3 regions of the Mycobacterium sp. C31M genome follow, and region 3 is predicted to be linked to each of the others. Evidence: predicted binding sites of a transcription regulator. Region 3 holds the regulator's gene; each other region holds the start of a gene.

Region 1 (5,512 bases), on a different contig from region 3:
AAGGCGGTAGTAGGCGGCATTGTCGATGCCACGCATGGACACCGTCGGGCCCAGGTGGTTGCCCTCGGCGGTGTGGTTGTAGACCACGTCCAGGATGACCTCGATGCCCGCCTCGTGCAGGGTGCGGACCATTGCCTTGAACTCCTGGACCTGCCCACCGGGTGTGGAACTGCTGGAGTACTTCGGGTCCGGGGCGAAGAAACCGATGGTGTTGTAACCCCAGTAGTTCGACAGCCCCTTGTCGATCAGCGTCGAATCGTTGGCGAAATGGTGCACCGGCATCAACTCGATCGCGGTCACACCGAGTGACTTCAGGTGGTCGATGATCGCGGGATGCCCGATCGCGGCGTAGGTGCCACGGATGGCCTCGGGGATGTCGGGGTGGGTCTCGGTGAGCCCCTTGACGTGGGCCTCGTAGATGAAGCTGTCGGCGTATTCGCGTTGCGGTGGGCGGTCCACACCCCAGTCGAAGTACGGGTTGATCACCACCGACTTGGGCATTCCGGCCGCCGAGTCGTCGTCATTGCGGCTGTCGGGGTAGCCGAAGTCGTAGCCGAACAGCGACTGGTCCCACTGGAACACCCCGTCGATGGCCTTGGCATACGGGTCGATCAGCAGCTTGTTCGGGTTACACCGGTGCCCGGCGGCCGGGTCGTACGGCCCGTGCACGCGGTAGCCGTAGCGCTGTCCGGGTTCGACGGCCGGCAGGAAACCGTGCCAGATGAAACCGTCGACCTCGGGTAGCCGGAACCGCGTCTCGGTGCCGTCCGCATCGAACAGGCACAGTTCGACCTTCTCGGCGACCTCGCTGAACAGCGCGAAGTTGGTGCCGGACCCGTCATAGGTCGCACCCAGCGGATACGCCTTACCGGGCCACACCTCTTGAGCGGGGGCGGGGGAGGGCGGACTGGGGGTTTCCGGCATGGGGTTCCTTCACTAGACCGAGCGGACACAGCGGGTACCCGCTGAGCGCCATCCCTACGCTGCGAGTTCCATCACGTCCCTGGGCTATGGCAGGTCACCCTGAGCGAGAGCAGAATCGCCGGTATGGACGGTGTACTCATCTTCGACGGAAAGTGTGGAATGTGCACCCGGGTGCGCAACCGACTGCTGCGGATGGACCGAACCGGCAGGTTGCGAACCGAACCCATGCAGGCACCCGGTGTCATCGAACGCGTCGGCGTGGACGCCGAGCGGCTCAAGGAATCGGTGTGGTGGCTCGACTCGACGGGAGCGGTGTACGGCGGTGCGAAGGCGATGAATGCCGCGGTAGCGACGGCGCTGGGCACCCGACTGCCGCTCGTCGTGTACACCGTGCCCGGCATCGGAAGGTCGCAAGAGCGGGTCTACCGGTGGGTCGCCGAACACCGTTACCGCTTCAAGGGCGTCACCCCGTTGTGTGAGGCACACCCGAAACAATGCGCGGCGTGATCTCGGCGTGAGTATCCGGCTGGGTGCGGTGGCGATCGACTGCCCCGACCCGCGCGCCCTGGGCGATTTTTATCGCGCTGCGCTCGGATATGAGGAGGTGCGGTCGACGCCCGACCTGGTGGTGCTCGCCGGACCGGCGATGTTGCTGACCTCCGAACGTATCCCCGCCCACCGCCCACCGACGTGGCCGGCGGGCACCGTCCCCAAACAACTGCATCTCGACCTGTCGGTCGACGACCTCGACATCGAACAGCGGCGGCTGGTGGACCTCGGCGCCACCGTGGCCGACGTGCAGCCCGACCCGGCGAAGTGGCGTGTGCTGCTCGACCCGGTGGGCCATCCGTTCTGTCTCACCGCGATGTTCTGAGCGTGCGGTCCAGCCACTCCAGTGTCGGCGGACCCACTTGGGGCAGTGCGGATTCTGCGATGATCCAATGCGGCAGACCGGGATAGTCATGGCGCTCGGCGCCGTACCGGGCGGCGATCCGGCGTGACATCCACGGCGCCACATTACGATCCGCCCCGGCGGCCGCGACCAGCACCGGGCACGTCACCTCGCCTGCCCGGACCCGCATGATGGGCGATCCCAGTGACATGGTGCGAAACACCCGGCCCGAGTCGCGTACCAGCCGCGGGATCAGGGCCGCAGCCTCGTCCGGCGGCAGGGTGTTCAACGGCACCGCCCGCATGGTGGCCGCCGACGGCCGAAACGCCCTGCCTGCCATGATCGCGGGCAGCACCGGAAACAGGTGCGGCAGCGAGCGGACCTGGGGCCACAACACCCCGGGCGGTACCGATGCGAGCAGCACGAGTGCGACACAATCCCTTGCGGCGGCGACCTTCTGGGCGACGAAGCCGCCGAAACTGTGCCCGATCACGATGGCCGGTTCGCCGATCTCGTCGTAGGCGCGCAGCGCCACCGCGAGGCATTCCGCGACGCCGGTCCGTTCGAGCACCCGGTCGTCGGTGGGCTCGCGGCCCGGAAAGGTGGGCACATGGACCCGGTAACCGGCGTCTTCGAGGAAGCGAGTCCACGGTGCGATCAGGCTGGGACTCCCGAAAACCCCGTGTAGCAACAGAACTGGCGGCCTCACGTTCTCGTTCATGGCGCAATCATCTGCTGGAGTACGACGCACGGCAATTACCCGGGAGGTAAGTGATCGGGTGCAGGCGGCGGGTTGTCGCCGGTGTCTTGAGGCATGACCCGCGTGCCTGCTTCGGCGAAACTCGCGTACCCGGGGTTGGATTCGGCGCGGCAACCCCGGGTACGCGATTGTTCGCCGCCCTCCGAAACTGCCACGAAGTTCTTAAGTATTTCCCTTGCCGCGGTTGCAAACCCGGCGTAATATCGAACATATGTTCGAATTGCTGTTGCTCCCACTTCGGTGAGCACGCGCCGGCGACATGAGTCGTCGACAAGGTTCGACCCTACCCTTCGGGGCGGTTGGGCCGTGCTGGCTGGTGCGGGTCGTGATGGCCTGGTGGGGAAGGTGGGTCCCGCGATGGACGCCGCTTGTCTTGAGTCTCTTCTGAATACGTTGATCGATGATCTGACGCCATCGGCGGTGCCCGACGAGGACGTGGGGCGGACGCTATTTCACCTGCTGGACAGTCCACGGATCGTGGATGAGCCTGCGCTGTTGTCAGTGCTGGTGGCGGCGGTGACCGCGCGGAATCTGTTCGACTTCGTGATCGCGTCCGCGGTCGCCGCCGCCGAACGGCTCGGGGTGCCGGCGCGTAAGCACCTGAAATCCGGATCTGACCTGCTCACCTCGATCGGGATGTCCCCGGGTGCGGCGCAACGGGCTGTGCGGGTTGGCCGTGCGGCTCCGGATCTGGCGGCGTTGACCCGGGCACAACGCCTGGGCGGGGTCGGGATCGAGTTCGCCGACGCGGTCGGGCTCGGGGTCGCCCACGTGCACAGTCGGGTGCCGTTGTCCGAGGAGGATCGGGCTACGGTGGTGACCAAGTTGATGATCAAGACCACCCCGGCCGAGGTGGCCGAGAAGGCGCGGGCGATCGCCATTGACCGGGCCGCGAAACAGTCACCCGGTGATCGGGCAGTGCCGGTGGCCGAGGACGCCGACCTCAACGTCATGACCGTGGTGCGCACCGGTGAAGGTCGTACGGCCATCACCCTGGATCTGGATCAGCAGACCGCAGAAGAGTTCATGGCGGCCTCGGATCCACTGACCCGACCGGTCCTGCTGCCGGACGGTTCACCGGATCCGCGGTCGCCCGGGCGGCGCCGGGCGGATGCGCTCGGGCAGATCGTGCGCACCTATCTGTCGCATTCGGATCGGCCGATGTCCGGGGGCGTGCTGCCGCACGTCACCCTGATCCGGCCACCACAGACCGGCACCAACACCGACGAGCGCGTGGATCAGCTCGGGTTCACCGGCCCGGTCAGCACGGCTACCGCCGATCTGATCGCGTGCGACAGCACCCTGACCAGAGTCATCGTCGACCACACCGGCGTCCCACTGGATGTCGGCCGCAGCGAACGCCTGTTCCCGCCACATATCCGGAAAGCGTTGGGGATTAGGGATGGTGGGTGTGCGTTTCCGGGGTGTGGGCGGCCGGTGTCGTGGTGCGATGCCCACCACATCGTCCCATGGAGCGAAGGCGGGACCACCTGCCTGGACGGCGGGGTGCTGTTGTGCCGGATGCACCACACCCTGATCCACCACAGTGATTGGCAGGTCTACCTCGGCCGCGACCGCCACCCCTGGTTCATCCCACCACACGACCCGACAGGACCCCAACCCGACCATCTGCGGTCGCATGCCAGACGCACCTTGACCGACCTACCCACCGCTGCATAACTCAAAGCTCAACGGCACCTTGACAACTCCATAGTGAACTGCGGGACCGTAGTGTCCTGAGTCGCCGATCCGTCGCGAATTCCGTTGGTAGCCAGTATGACTGCCACCCGGGGGTCAACGACTCAGGGCGCTAGGAGAACGCCATCCACACACCGAGGGCGACCATCACCACGGCGATGATGCCGTCGAGCACCCGCCAGGTGGACGGGCTCGCGAACAGTCCGGCCAATCGGCGCGCGCCCAGGCCCAGACCGGTGAACCACAGCGCGCTGGCCGCGACCGCGCCGGCGCCGAACAACCAGCGCTGATCGCCGTGGTCGTTGGCCAGGGACCCGAGCAGCACCACGGTGTCCAGATAGACATGCGGGTTCAGCCAGGTCAGTGCGGCCGCCGTCAGGAGCACCTCGATCAGTCGGACCGGGGTTTCCTCGGCCGGGGTGAGTGTGCCCGGCCGCCACGCGCGCCGGGCCGCCAGTAGGCCGTAGCCGAGCAGGAAGGCCGCACCGCCGATCTTCACGACGGTCACCGCGGTGGGGTGCGCGGTGATCAACGCCCCGACACCGGCGATCCCCGCCGCGATGAGAATCAGGTCCGACACCGTGCACAGCGCGATCACCGGCACCACATGCTCACCGCGGATGCCCTGGCGCAGCACAAAGGCGTTCTGCGCGCCGATGGCGGCGATGAGCGCCATGGTGGTCAGGAATCCGATGAACAGCGGTGATGCCATGGGATTGACGGTAGGGTCCTGAGCAGATCAAGTACAGCTAAGTATTCTTATGATTGATTAGCTGTTCTAATGTGCAAAGGTGTGGCGGCAACCCCGAGGCGGGTGCCCGGTGCCCGTTGGGCAGAATCGGCTGTATGGCAGAACCGCTGATCATCGCCCTTCCCGACCGGACGCCGAAGCTGGCCGCCACATCCTGGGTGGCACCGAATGCCGCGGTGATCGGAAGTGTCCTCCTCGGGGCGAACGTCAGCGTCTGGTATTCGGCGACGCTGCGCGCGGAGTTCGAGCCGATCGAACTGGGCGCCGGCTCCAATGTGCAGGACAGCGTGACCATCCACACCGATCCCGGATTCCCGGTCAAGATCGGTGCGCGGGTCACCATCGGGCACAACGCGGTGCTGCACGGGTGCACGGTCGAGGACGACTGCCTGATCGGGATGGGCTCGGTGATCGGCAACGGCGCGGTCATCGGCGCGCAATCCCTCATCGCGCCGGGCGCGGTCGTGCCCCAGCGCATGGTCGTGCC
Region 2 (5,512 bases), on a different contig from region 3:
GACGTCGCCGAAACCCTGGGCCGGGCCGCAGGGTTGGCGGGCCTGATCCTCGACGTGCTGGCCGAGTTCGATCCGCTGGACATACGCGACCGGCTGGAGTTCCTGGACATCCCGGGCACCGATGCCTGGCATCAGAAGACCCGTGATGAGCGGATCAGTTGGTGGATCTGGCGGGTGGGGGCGTTGGACACCGTGGCGGTGGCCTGGCCCGGTGCGCTGGGTGCGTTGGCCGCTCGGCTGCCCATCCAGGACCTGCTGGGCTTCGCCTCGCAGGCGCTGATCCTGTGTGCGGTGGCCCGCGAGTACGGGGTGACCGATCGCACCACTGTGGCCCGACTGCTGGCGGCGGTGTTGTGCGAGCGGGATATCCCGGATCCGCCGCCGGCCGACGCCGACGAACCGTGGCCGGAGGGTGTCGTCCAGAAGCTGTGGCATTTGGCCGGGATCCTGAACTCTGTCGGGGACGAGTTGGCCAAGCGCCCGCGTCCGCGCGCGGTCTTCCGCTATATAGGCATGCTGCCGTTGTTGGGAGCGCTGTCCGCCTACGTGGGCGAGTACGGCGCGCTGCATCGGGCCGCCAAGGCGGGACGGCAGTGGCTCAGCGGGCCTTCACGCCCACAGTGATCAGATCGGAGACGGGCGTCCAGACCGGCCGCTTGACCCGGTGCTGATCGGCGACCTCGAACCCGGCGTCTTCGAAGAGTTTGCGCATGGCCTCCGGGGTCGGCGCGTGCGCCGGTGCGCCGAGGCCGGCAGAGATGGCGTGTAGCGGCGGGAACGCCTGGCGGGGGCTCATGGTCGTCACCGCGGCCATGCCGCCGGGTTGGAGGACGCGGTGGAACTCCGTCAGTGCGGCGGGCTGGTCGAAGAAGTGGAAGGCCGAGGTGGTGACGACGGCATCGAGAAACTCGTCGGTGAACGGCAGTTGTTCGGCGGGCGCGGACATCCAACGGATCTGGTCGGAGCGCTTGCGGGCCTGAGCCAGCATGCCGTCGGACATGTCCAGCCCGTAGACCTCGTCGGGCTGGAGTTCGCGCTGGATGCGGTCGGCCAGGATGCCGGTACCGCAGGCGATATCCGCGATCTGCCGGGCACCGCGCTGCCGGAGTTGGGCGATCACCTCGTCCTGGGCCGGCCGGTAGACCAGGCGCTGCAAGCAGCCCTGGTCGTATGCCGGCGCGGCGAAGCTCCAGAACTTGGTGATCGCGTCGTTGAAGGCCCGGCGTTGCGTCGTCACCGCCCCGAGTGTAGGCGCGGGTCAGGTCAGCAACTCCGGCTATCCGGGTGCACCTGCCGACCGCGGCCCGCTGCGGTCGGCTCCACGCGATCCTTTGTGTCCCTGGAAGCCCGGGCCGAAATCGCCGTCGTAGTTCACGATCTGTAGGCGGCCACCGAAGGGCAGCTCGATCGAGTCGTTGGCGAAGTCCCATGGGCTGGGGTTGGTGTCCAGAATCGTGCCGTCATCCTGCAGGATGTCGAACGGGCTCGGGTTGTCGATGTAGTCGAACGGAGCCGCCTGCGCTACCCCGGCCCCCGCCAGTGCACACACGGCAAATGCTCCGGAGATTGCCCCCACGATGGTTTTCTTCATTTTGCTGACCCCCCTGGAAAAAGATACTGACCAGCCAGACTGTACATCTTTTCCGTTCACCAATGATCATTATTTCCACTGCTCATGATCATTTCAGCCAGTTTTCGTTCTCATTTCAAGCTATTACGTTGCACTGTCAATCAACTTTCTTTACAGCGACTGTTAATGATCTTGAATATGCGGACAAAAGGCCATTCGGCGATTTGCAAAAGCAATTCTTAGCAAAGCTGCGCACCCATACGGACCAGCCACGATGAGCTCACCTCAAGTGACCGCCGTCACATCATCCACAAAGCGCTACGCCGCCGGCCTGATCGATCGGTGCGCACGAGCGGGCAAACTGTTGGCAAAACCTGCCACGCGACACGGCGCGCCAAGTCGGCCAGCATGTGCCCATCGGCGCCCAGCAGAGCTCGCCAGCTTCAACGCCGGCACCGCGGCGAGCGCGAAGACCAGCCCCGCCAACACGACATACAGGCTTGGTCCCGCGGTCAGTACTTCGCGGCCCACGAAGGTGAAGAACACCGATCCGAGAGCCGTCATCACCGAGACCAGTCCGGTGATCGTCCCGTGCCGCTCGGGCACCACGAGGCCGATTGCCAGGTTGTAGCCCGCCATGCGACAGCGCGTGGATGCCGCCGTCATGAGGGGCGAACTACCGGCGGTGGACAGCGGGTTCCTCGGCGAGCTGATCTCCGGTCCCGTTCACCTCATCATCGACCGGGGCGCCCAGCGGTTCACCCGTACCGATGCCGAGCCCGTCGTGAGCGTGGTACTGGCCGGGATCCGCAAGACCGGGGCGAAACAGGTCCCCGTCGATTAGGTGAGCTAGCCAATAGCGGCCGATACGACTGCGGCCCCGACCTTTTCGCTAGGCGAGCCAATCGACGGGGACGGCTGCGCGGCCCCGAACTTGTCGATTATCGAATGTATGTTCGATAAATGTACGACACGGGGTTGGATATCGAGGAAGAAGAGGACCGCGCCTGGCTGGCGGTCGAGAACATGGGCGCCGAGTCGCGGGAGGAGAACGCCTGCGGAGCACGCCGACTGTTCGCGATCGGCCAGCTCTACGAGGTGCGCTCTCCCGAGGACGACACCGAGAAACTGTGCTGGGCCATCGACGGGCACACCAGCCTGGTCGCCGAGGTCGCCACCGGCCTGGCGATCAGCCGCTGTCGCGCCGCGGCGCAGGTCAAGATGGCCATCGCGCTCTACACCCGACTGCCGCGGGTCTTACATGTCGCCAAGACCGGATTGCTTGACTACCGGATGCTGTCGACCATCGTCTCGCACACCTGCCTGATCGTCGACGACGAGATCATGGCGCGCGTCGACGACCGACTGGCCGAGTGTGTGCCCAAATGGGTGCGATTATCTGACCCGAAACTGGAGTCCCGGATCAACGGTGTGATCGCCGCCCAAGACCCCGACGCCGTGCGAATCCGTGAAGAGATCCGGGCCGAGCGGCACATCGGGTCCTGCCCCAACGGCGACGGCACCGCCGAGGTCTACGGCACCCTCGACGCCGCAGCCGTCGCAGCGATGGAGGCAGTATTGGAAGCGATGGCCGCCACCGTGTGTTCCGGCGACCCTCGCACCAAGAAACAGCTGCGGGCCGATGCGTTCCTGGCAGTGTTCGCCGGACAGGTCTGGACCTGTCAGTGCGACCAATCCGATTGCCCGGTCGAGCCTTTACCGCCGACCGGCACGACACCGCGCGCCAAACTGATCGTGCACGTCGTCGCCGACCGGGCGCGCACGACGGCGATAATGCCCGGCTACGGAATGATCACAGCCTCGGCATTACAGGCGCTGTGCACGCAGGGAACAGTCAGCGATGTCAGCATTCCCCCCGATTGCTGCGAAGGTCGACACGACCCCTCGACCAAGCTCGCCGAATTCGTGCGCACGCGTGATCTGACCTGCCGCTGGCCGGGCTGCGAGGTCTCGGCGTGGAACTGCGATATCGACCACACCGTGCCGTATCCCGCAGGTCCGACGCATCCGTCGAACCTGAAATGCCTATGCCGACTCCATCATTTGATCAAAACTTTCCTGCTCGGCTGGTCCGATGAGCAGTTGCCCGGTGGCACAATCGTCTGGACATCACCCACCGGGCACGTGTACACCACCGAACCCGAAGGCGGACACTGGTTCCCGGCATTGGGCGATCCGACCGGCGAACCAGGTTTGCAACCCGTCCCACCCGCGACCGCCGGCAGGTGCCTCAAAATGCCACTGCGGCAACGCTCCCGGAAGCAGAGCCGCCTTGATGCCGTCAACGCCGAACGCACGGCCAACGACCGCAGGCGCGAACAGGCCGAATTCGAGCAACAGGCCTGGCTGGAGGCGACCTACGAACCACCACCGTTCTGAGCACCCGCGCTGTACCGGCCTGCGCTGAACATCGACGCCACCGCCCCGATCAGCATCATCACCGCCGCGGCCAGGAACACGACTGTCAGCCCGGAATGGAAGGGTTCGGTGATCAATTCGGGAAAGAAGGTCTTGCCGGTCAACACCTCGGCGTTGACGGCCGGGTTCTCCAGCACACCCGACGGCCCGAGCAGTTCGTCGATCGGGTTGTAGCCCAGAAACGCGGCGAACAGGCTGCCCACCGGCGGCATATTGGCCACTTCATGGGCCACCGACGCCGGAACACCCTGCGCCTGCAGCCCACTGCTCATCGCAGACGGCAGCGAGTTGGCCAAACCGACGATCATCAGCGAGAAGAAGATGCCGATGGAAAGCGAGGACCCGGCGTTGAAAAAGGTCGCCCGCACACCCGAGGCGGCGCCACGCTGCGACGCGGGCACGCTCGACATGATGGCCGCGGTATTGGGTGCAGTGAAGATGCCACCACCGAGTCCGTTCAGGAAGACCAGCAGCGCGAAGATCCAGTAGTCGAAGTTGACCGGGATCATCAGCAGGGCAACGAAAGACAGTGCCATCAGCAGCATGCCGCCGACGGTCAACGGCCGGGCACCGAACCGGTCGGCCAGTGTTCCGGCCAGCGGCGCGGCCACCAGGAAGCCGACCGTCACCGGCAACAGATAAATACCCGCCCACAGCGGTGTCGACTCGAAGCTGTAGCCGTGCAACGGCAGCCAGATGCCCTGCAACCAGATGATGAGCATGAACTGCAACCCGCCACGCCCCACCGAGGACATCAGCCCGGCGAGGTTACCCATCCCGAATGCCGCCGAGCGGAACAACCGGATGTCCACCATCGGTTGGTCGACCCGCAGCTCGATCAGGCAGAACGCCACCAGGATCGCCAGCCCGGCAATGATCGATCCGAGCACCCAGGGATTCGTCCACCCGGTGCTCGAATCACCATGCGGCTGAATGCCATAGGTGATGCCGATCAGCAGCACGGTCAGGCCGACACCGAAGGTCAGGGTGCCGGCCCAGTCCAGCCGGCCCGGCGTGCGCACCCCGAGCTCGACCAGTGACCGCACACTCCAGATGGTGCCCAGCACACCGATCGGCACCCCCACCCAGAAGATGGCCTGCCAATGCCATTCGGACAGGAAGCCACCGATCAGCAACCCCAGGAACGAGCCCGCCACGGCGGCCACCATGTTCACCCCGAGCGCCATCCCCCGCTGGTTCGCCGGGAAGGCATCGGTCAGGATCGCCGAGGACGAGGCCATCAGCATGGCGCCGCCGATGCCCTGGATCACCCGCCAGCCGATCAGCCAGATCGCCCCACCGTCGAGGTGGAACGGGTCGAAGGACAGCGCCACTGCGGCGACGGTGAACACCACGAACCCGAGGTTGTAGATACGCACCCGACCGAACATGTCGCCGAGTCGGCCGAACGGCACCACCAGCACGGCGGTCACCACCAGATACCCCATCAGCATCCACAGCAGATAGCTGATATTGCCGCTGTCCAGCGGGTTCAGCCCGATA
Region 3 (5,512 bases):
GTGCATCACCGCTCCTTCGCCGTACCACAGGTGGCCCAGATTTGACGCTTCCGAGCGTACCTGCACGATCCGGGGCCGTCGCACTCCCGTGCCGATGAGCACGGCCTCAGCCGATGGGTGCGATCAGGGTCTGACCCACCCGCACCGCGGCGGTGTCGAGCTTGTTGAGCTCACGGATGCGCTGCACCACCGAGTCGGCGGGCACATCGGGCGCCACCCGGGCCGCGATGCTCTGCAGCGTCTCCCCCGTCTGCACCTCGACGACCGACAGCCGGGTCGGCATCTGGACCTGCTGCTCGGCGGCGGGGGCGCCGACCTGGGCCACCAGCCCCAGCCAGAGCGTGAAACCACCGGCGAGCAGCGCCAACAACACTGTCGCGACGGGTGTGATGGGCCGGCGACGGTGCGATGCGCGCGACATCAGCACACCGGTACCGCGATACCCGACCGCGCCACCACCGGGCCGACGGGTCTGCGGCCGGCGACGCCTTCGCACCACGACATCGCGCGGCAGCGGCCATACCTCGGCGGCCGCCGCCGGGCGGCGCTCCAACTCCTGCGGCCGGACAGCCGAACGGCCGCGCACATCGCTTCGTGCCTCGAGAATCGTCATGTGCCTTACCTCCCGGTGAGTAACGTTCGCTTCTATGTTCGAAATACTAATCGATCATCTGTTCGATGAATAGAACACGTGATCGAACTGTTGCGAAACGATAGCGGCGACCACCGACAAGTGAGCGCGGCCGACGTGTTGAATGACCCCATGACGACCACCGGCCGGACCAGGCGTTCGCCGCGCGCACTGATCGCGCTGGCCATTCAGGCCCTGGAGGACATCTCCGAACTACGCCGCTCGGCCCAGTTCATCGCGGAGAACATCGCCGCACTCAGCGAGAGCGCCGCCGGCATCAACCGGCATGCTGAGACCATCGCCACCCAGATCACCGGGCTCAGCGAATCGGCGCACGGCATCGACGTGCACGCCGAGAAGATCGCCGCCGAGGCGGGCCTGATCTCCCAGCGGCTGCCCACCATCCAACGGTTGGCCGAGGTCATCGACCCGCTGGAGAGTACGGTCGCCCGCCTCGGCTGGATCGCCGACCGGATTCCCGGCGGCAAGCGCTGATCAGCCGCGGCCGCCGGCCAGCAGACCGGTGGAGGCGAACCTCAGGCCGCGCCGCAGCTCGTCGAGACTGATCGGATCGTCGCTCTCGATATAGCGCAGTGTGGTCGCCACAGCCATGTTGTAGAACAGCCAGGCCAGCGCCCTGGCGCTGAGGTCGTCGCGATACCGGTCCCGGTAGTGGCCCATGTGCAGGGTGGCCATCGCCAGCAGGGTGGCGTTCAACCCGGAGATGTTGTCGAATGTGCGTACATGGTCGGGCCGCTCGGCCAGATGGCGGATGAGCCGGGTCTCGGGCGCGGCCATGGCGACCGACCGCAACAGCTCCTCGATCGCCGGCGCCTGTTCGGCCGCCTTCCACGGCGATCCGGGCGGTCGCGCGATCCGGGCGGTCGCGCGATCCGGTCGGTGGACTCGGTGCTGCGCTGGACCTACGGCGGCACCGAGGCCGTTGCCGAGAAGGTGGAACTGCTGCGCGACAACCGCAGACTGGCCCCGGCTGTTGCACATGCCGATGCGCGACTACCCGAACACCCCCGCCGAGATGGACGCCTACTTCGAATCATGGGTCGACCGGCTGGAAGCCACTCCGCAGGCCCGTCAGCTGATCGAGGAGATGAAAACCGGCAAGGTGGAACTGCCGCCGTCGGCGCCCCGGGTGCTGCATCCGGTGGCGCGCCGGGCCCTGCGACCCGGCCTGCGGCTGAACTATCTGTCGGTGATCGGGCTGCTCGACCCGCGGCTGCGCGCCAAACTCGGTGTCACCTGGAGCGCGGACGAGGAGCGCGAGCTTCAGCGCATCTACCGGGCCATCCGCTTCGCCTACCGGGTGCTGCCGGACCGCCTGACCTACTTCTCGCTGGCCTTGCGATTGTTCTTCCAGCCGGTGCCGATCGCCTGGGCGCTGTGGTCGACGGGGATACCGCGCCGCCGCTGAGCCACGACACGCCTCGAACACATGTTTGATTATCTCGGGCGTGGCGACTACATTCGGCCATATGAGCGACAGCACCAACACCCCTGAGGCACGCTCCGGTCTGACCGAGCGTCAGCGCACCATTCTCGAGGTCATCCGTACCTCGGTCACCACTCGCGGTTATCCACCGAGCATCCGGGAGATCGGCGACGCCGTCGGGTTGACCTCGACGTCATCGGTGGCGCACCAGTTGCGCACCCTGGAGAAAAAGGGCTACCTGCGCCGCGACCCCAACCGCCCGCGCGCGGTGGACGTCCGCGGGGCCGACGACAACGTCACACCCATCGTGGCTACGGATGTGGCGGGCTCCGACAGCCTGCCCGAGCCGACGTTCGTACCGGTGCTCGGCCGGATCGCGGCCGGCGGACCCATCCTGGCCGAGGAGGCCGTCGAGGACGTCTTCCCGCTGCCCCGCGAGTTGGTCGGCGAGGGTTCGCTGTTCCTGCTCAAGGTGGTCGGCGAGTCGATGATCGACGCGGCGATCTGCGATGGCGACTGGGTGGTCGTCCGGCAGCAGAACGTCGCCGACAACGGCGATATCGTCGCCGCAATGATCGACGGTGAGGCCACCGTGAAGACCTTCAAGCGGACCCGTGGTCAGGTGTGGCTGATGCCGCACAACCCGGCGTTCGACCCGATCGACGGGAACGACGCCGTCATCCTGGGCAAGGTCGTCACCGTCATCCGCAAGGTCTGATCAGTCTGCCCGGATGAACCCGTTCGCCTGTGCGAATTCCTCACTGGCGAACCAGATCTCGGCCTCGGTGTCGCGGTAGCCACGGCTGCCCGGCGCCCAGTACAGGCCGGTCTTGGTATCGGCCTTGACCGGATAGCCCTCGGGCGCCCGGTACCGGTCGGTGGTGGCCAGCCGCATGGAGGTCCAGCCGGCGTCGTCGGCCTCGTCATCTGATGAGGCAGCGGCGTGTCGCCCGCTCGGGACGTCCATCACCGCCGTCGGCTGCTCCAGCCGCGGCTCCGGTTCGGGCTCCGCGAGCACCGGCTCCTCAAGTGCGGACTCGAACGGCAGCGACTCGATCCGGGTCGGCGCGGTGTCGATGGCGTCATCGTCGAACAATGGCAAGTCGGCCGGCGGTTCGGCCGCGATATCCGGGGTCTCCAGTTCGTCGCCGAAGCGGTCGTCGGCGCCGTATTCGTACTCATGCTCGTCGGCATCGTCGACATCCCGGTCGAAGTCGTCGGGCTCGTCGACGACGTCCTCGGCCGGGGCCAGACCGGCCTCCGCCGTGCGCTTGGCATATGGCGGGGTCTCGCTGTCCGCGGGCACCGACGCCCACTGACTGGGCTGGACGTAGTCGTTGGCGGGTCCGGTATGGAACTCGTCCTCCCGGCTCTCGTACCGGTCCTCGTAGCCGCCGTAGCCGCGGTCATACGGTTCGTCGAGGTGATCGTCTTCGCGTGGCCGCCGGTTACGCAGCACCGCGACGGCGATCACGGCGATCAGACCCAGCAGCGGGATCAGGCCGAGCAACCACCACCAGCGCCAGGTGTACCACTTGTCGCCATCGGCGGCCGGTGCGGCTTCCGGGGACTCGGCGGGTGCCTGCGGCGCGTCCGCGCCGGGCACCTCCAGGCCGGCCAGCTGCGACTGCAGCCCGGCGGGCTCGGTGCTGAATCTGTTGGCGGCCTTGTCCCAGGAGATCGAGCCGCCACTGAACTGCTGAGTGATGACACCGCCGTTGTCGGTCTGATCGGTCTTGGGCGCGCCGAGTTCACCGGTCGCGCCGCCGAGCTTGTCCCAGGCCGCGTTCATCGCGCCGCGGACGATCACCGCGCCGAAATCAGGGGTCCAGAAGATGACCGGCTTGTCCTCGGCGGCGAACGGCACCACCGCGCTCTGCGGGGCCAGCCCGCCGTCACCCTCACTCGCGGTGGGGAACCCGAGGTCACCGGTGGGGCCGCCGACACTCTCGTACTTGGCCAGCACCTGACCGGTCACCACATTGGCGCCGGTGGCCGGGCTGTAGAAGATCTTGCCGCCGGTGTAGTTCTGCCCGACACCGTCGGCGCCGATCGCGTACTGCGCGCCCTCCTCGGCACCCAGCGGGCCGAGCGCGCCACCGGCGGCCCGACGCGCCGCGGCGATCGCCGAGGTGGCATCCGAGGGCACTTCGACCGCACCCAGCTGGCCGGCCAGCTCGGGCGGAGTGGTGGTGAAGGTGCGGGTCTTGCGATCCCAGGAGATCTCGCCGCCGGTGAACTTCTGCGCGACGACATCGCCGTTGGTGGTCTCGTCATCGCTGGGCACACCCAGGACACCGGCCGAGCCGCCCACGGCGTCCCAGGCGCTGTTGATCGCGCCGCGGACTACCCGGGCACCGGTGTCCGGGGTCCAGAAGATGACCGGGCTGTCGGGTGCGTTGAAGGTGACGTTGCGGCTGTTGGCGGCGCGCCCGGGTCCCTCGTCGATGGTCGGGAAGCCCAGGTCGCTGTCGGCGGGACCGCCCAGGGACTCGTACTTCTCCAGGATGGCGCCGGTCACGATGTGCGCGCCGGTCTCCGGGGTGAAGAAGATCTTGCCGCCGGCGAAGTTCTGCCCAAAGCCGTCGCCGGCCGGGTAGACGCCACCGTCCTTGGGTCCCAACGGTCCGGCGGGGCCACCACCGACGGTTTCCCATGCCGCGGTGATCGCCGCGTCGGCATCAGCTTCCGGTTCTGCGCCGGCCGGCGGCGCGACCAGCACCGTCGCGGCCATCAGCCCGGCACCCACCAGCAGGGCGGCTGCCCGTCCGGCAAGGTTGCCCAGCCGGGTTCGCTGCCTGGTCATTCGGTCCTCCCCGAAGTTGTGCAAAACCCCACGAAAGTATCGTGTTCGTCAACTCTGCGTCAGCCGAGCGCGAACTCGTGGGATATCGCCACCTGCACCGACGGCGTGTCGTACCCCCGAAAGCCTAAGTGGAACCCGACAATCGCGGTCACACACCCAGGCTGCGGCCGATGATCTCCTTCATGATCTCGGTCGTCCCGCCGTAGATCGTCTGGATCCGGGAGTCCAGGAACGCCCTCGCGATCGGGTATTCCCGCATGTAGCCATAGCCGCCGTGAAGTTGCAGGCAGCGGTCCACCAGCCGCACCTGGGCCTCGGTGCTGAACCACTTGGCCATCGCGGCCTGCTCGACGGTGAGCTTGCGATCCAGGTGCAGTCGGATGAACTCGTCGACCATGATCCGGATCGCGGTCGTCTCGGTCGCCAGCTCGGCGAGGGTGAACCGGCTGTTCTGGAAGCTGCCGATCGGTTTGCCGAACGCCTTGCGCTCCTTGGTGTACTGCAGGGTCTGCTCGAGCGCCGATTCCATCGCGGCCGCCGCCATCACCGCGATGCTGATGCGCTCCTGGGGCAGGTTCTGCATCAGGTACAGGAAGCCCATGCCCTCCTGACCGAGCAGGTTCTCCAC

Evidence for each region. The regulator LexA, encoded in region 3, represses DNA repair genes until DNA is damaged. The targets are predictions, from matches to a motif close to CGAACANNTGTTCG.
Region 1: the regulator LexA is predicted to act here: its motif matches at 2,781-2,794, upstream of ACLBYA_RS06260 (DUF222 domain-containing protein).
Region 2: the regulator LexA is predicted to act here: its motif matches at 2,516-2,529, upstream of ACLBYA_RS21420 (DUF222 domain-containing protein).

Annotation. Positions count from the first base shown of each region.
Region 1 covers NZ_JBKFAX010000003.1:282,718-288,229, forward strand. The annotation lists gene glgX (glycogen debranching protein GlgX) at 1-924, opposite strand, end outside; gene ACLBYA_RS06245 (thiol-disulfide oxidoreductase DCC family protein) at 1,048-1,431, shown strand; gene ACLBYA_RS06250 (VOC family protein) at 1,439-1,798, shown strand; gene ACLBYA_RS06255 (alpha/beta hydrolase) at 1,782-2,537, opposite strand; gene ACLBYA_RS06260 (DUF222 domain-containing protein) at 2,970-4,256, shown strand; gene lysE (L-lysine exporter) at 4,387-4,986, opposite strand; gene ACLBYA_RS06270 (gamma carbonic anhydrase family protein) at 5,121-5,512, shown strand, end outside.
Region 2 covers NZ_JBKFAX010000014.1:132,711-138,222, forward strand. The annotation lists gene ACLBYA_RS21395 (hypothetical protein) at 1-624, shown strand, start outside; gene ACLBYA_RS21400 (class I SAM-dependent methyltransferase) at 599-1,237, opposite strand; gene ACLBYA_RS21405 (hypothetical protein) at 1,277-1,591, opposite strand; gene ACLBYA_RS21410 (hypothetical protein) at 1,889-2,209, opposite strand; gene ACLBYA_RS21415 (hypothetical protein) at 2,208-2,414, shown strand; gene ACLBYA_RS21420 (DUF222 domain-containing protein) at 2,534-3,970, shown strand; gene ACLBYA_RS21425 (MFS transporter) at 3,949-5,512, opposite strand, start outside.
Region 3 covers NZ_JBKFAX010000010.1:110,090-115,601, reverse strand. The annotation lists gene nrdR (transcriptional regulator NrdR) at 1-6, opposite strand, end outside; gene ACLBYA_RS16675 (LysM peptidoglycan-binding domain-containing protein) at 107-613, opposite strand; gene ACLBYA_RS16670 (hypothetical protein) at 764-1,126, shown strand; gene ACLBYA_RS16665 (TetR/AcrR family transcriptional regulator) at 1,127-1,633, opposite strand; gene ACLBYA_RS16660 (oxygenase MpaB family protein) at 1,632-2,060, shown strand; gene lexA (transcriptional repressor LexA) at 2,122-2,796, shown strand; gene ACLBYA_RS16650 (LGFP repeat-containing protein) at 2,797-4,884, opposite strand; gene ACLBYA_RS16645 (acyl-CoA dehydrogenase family protein) at 5,033-5,512, opposite strand, start outside.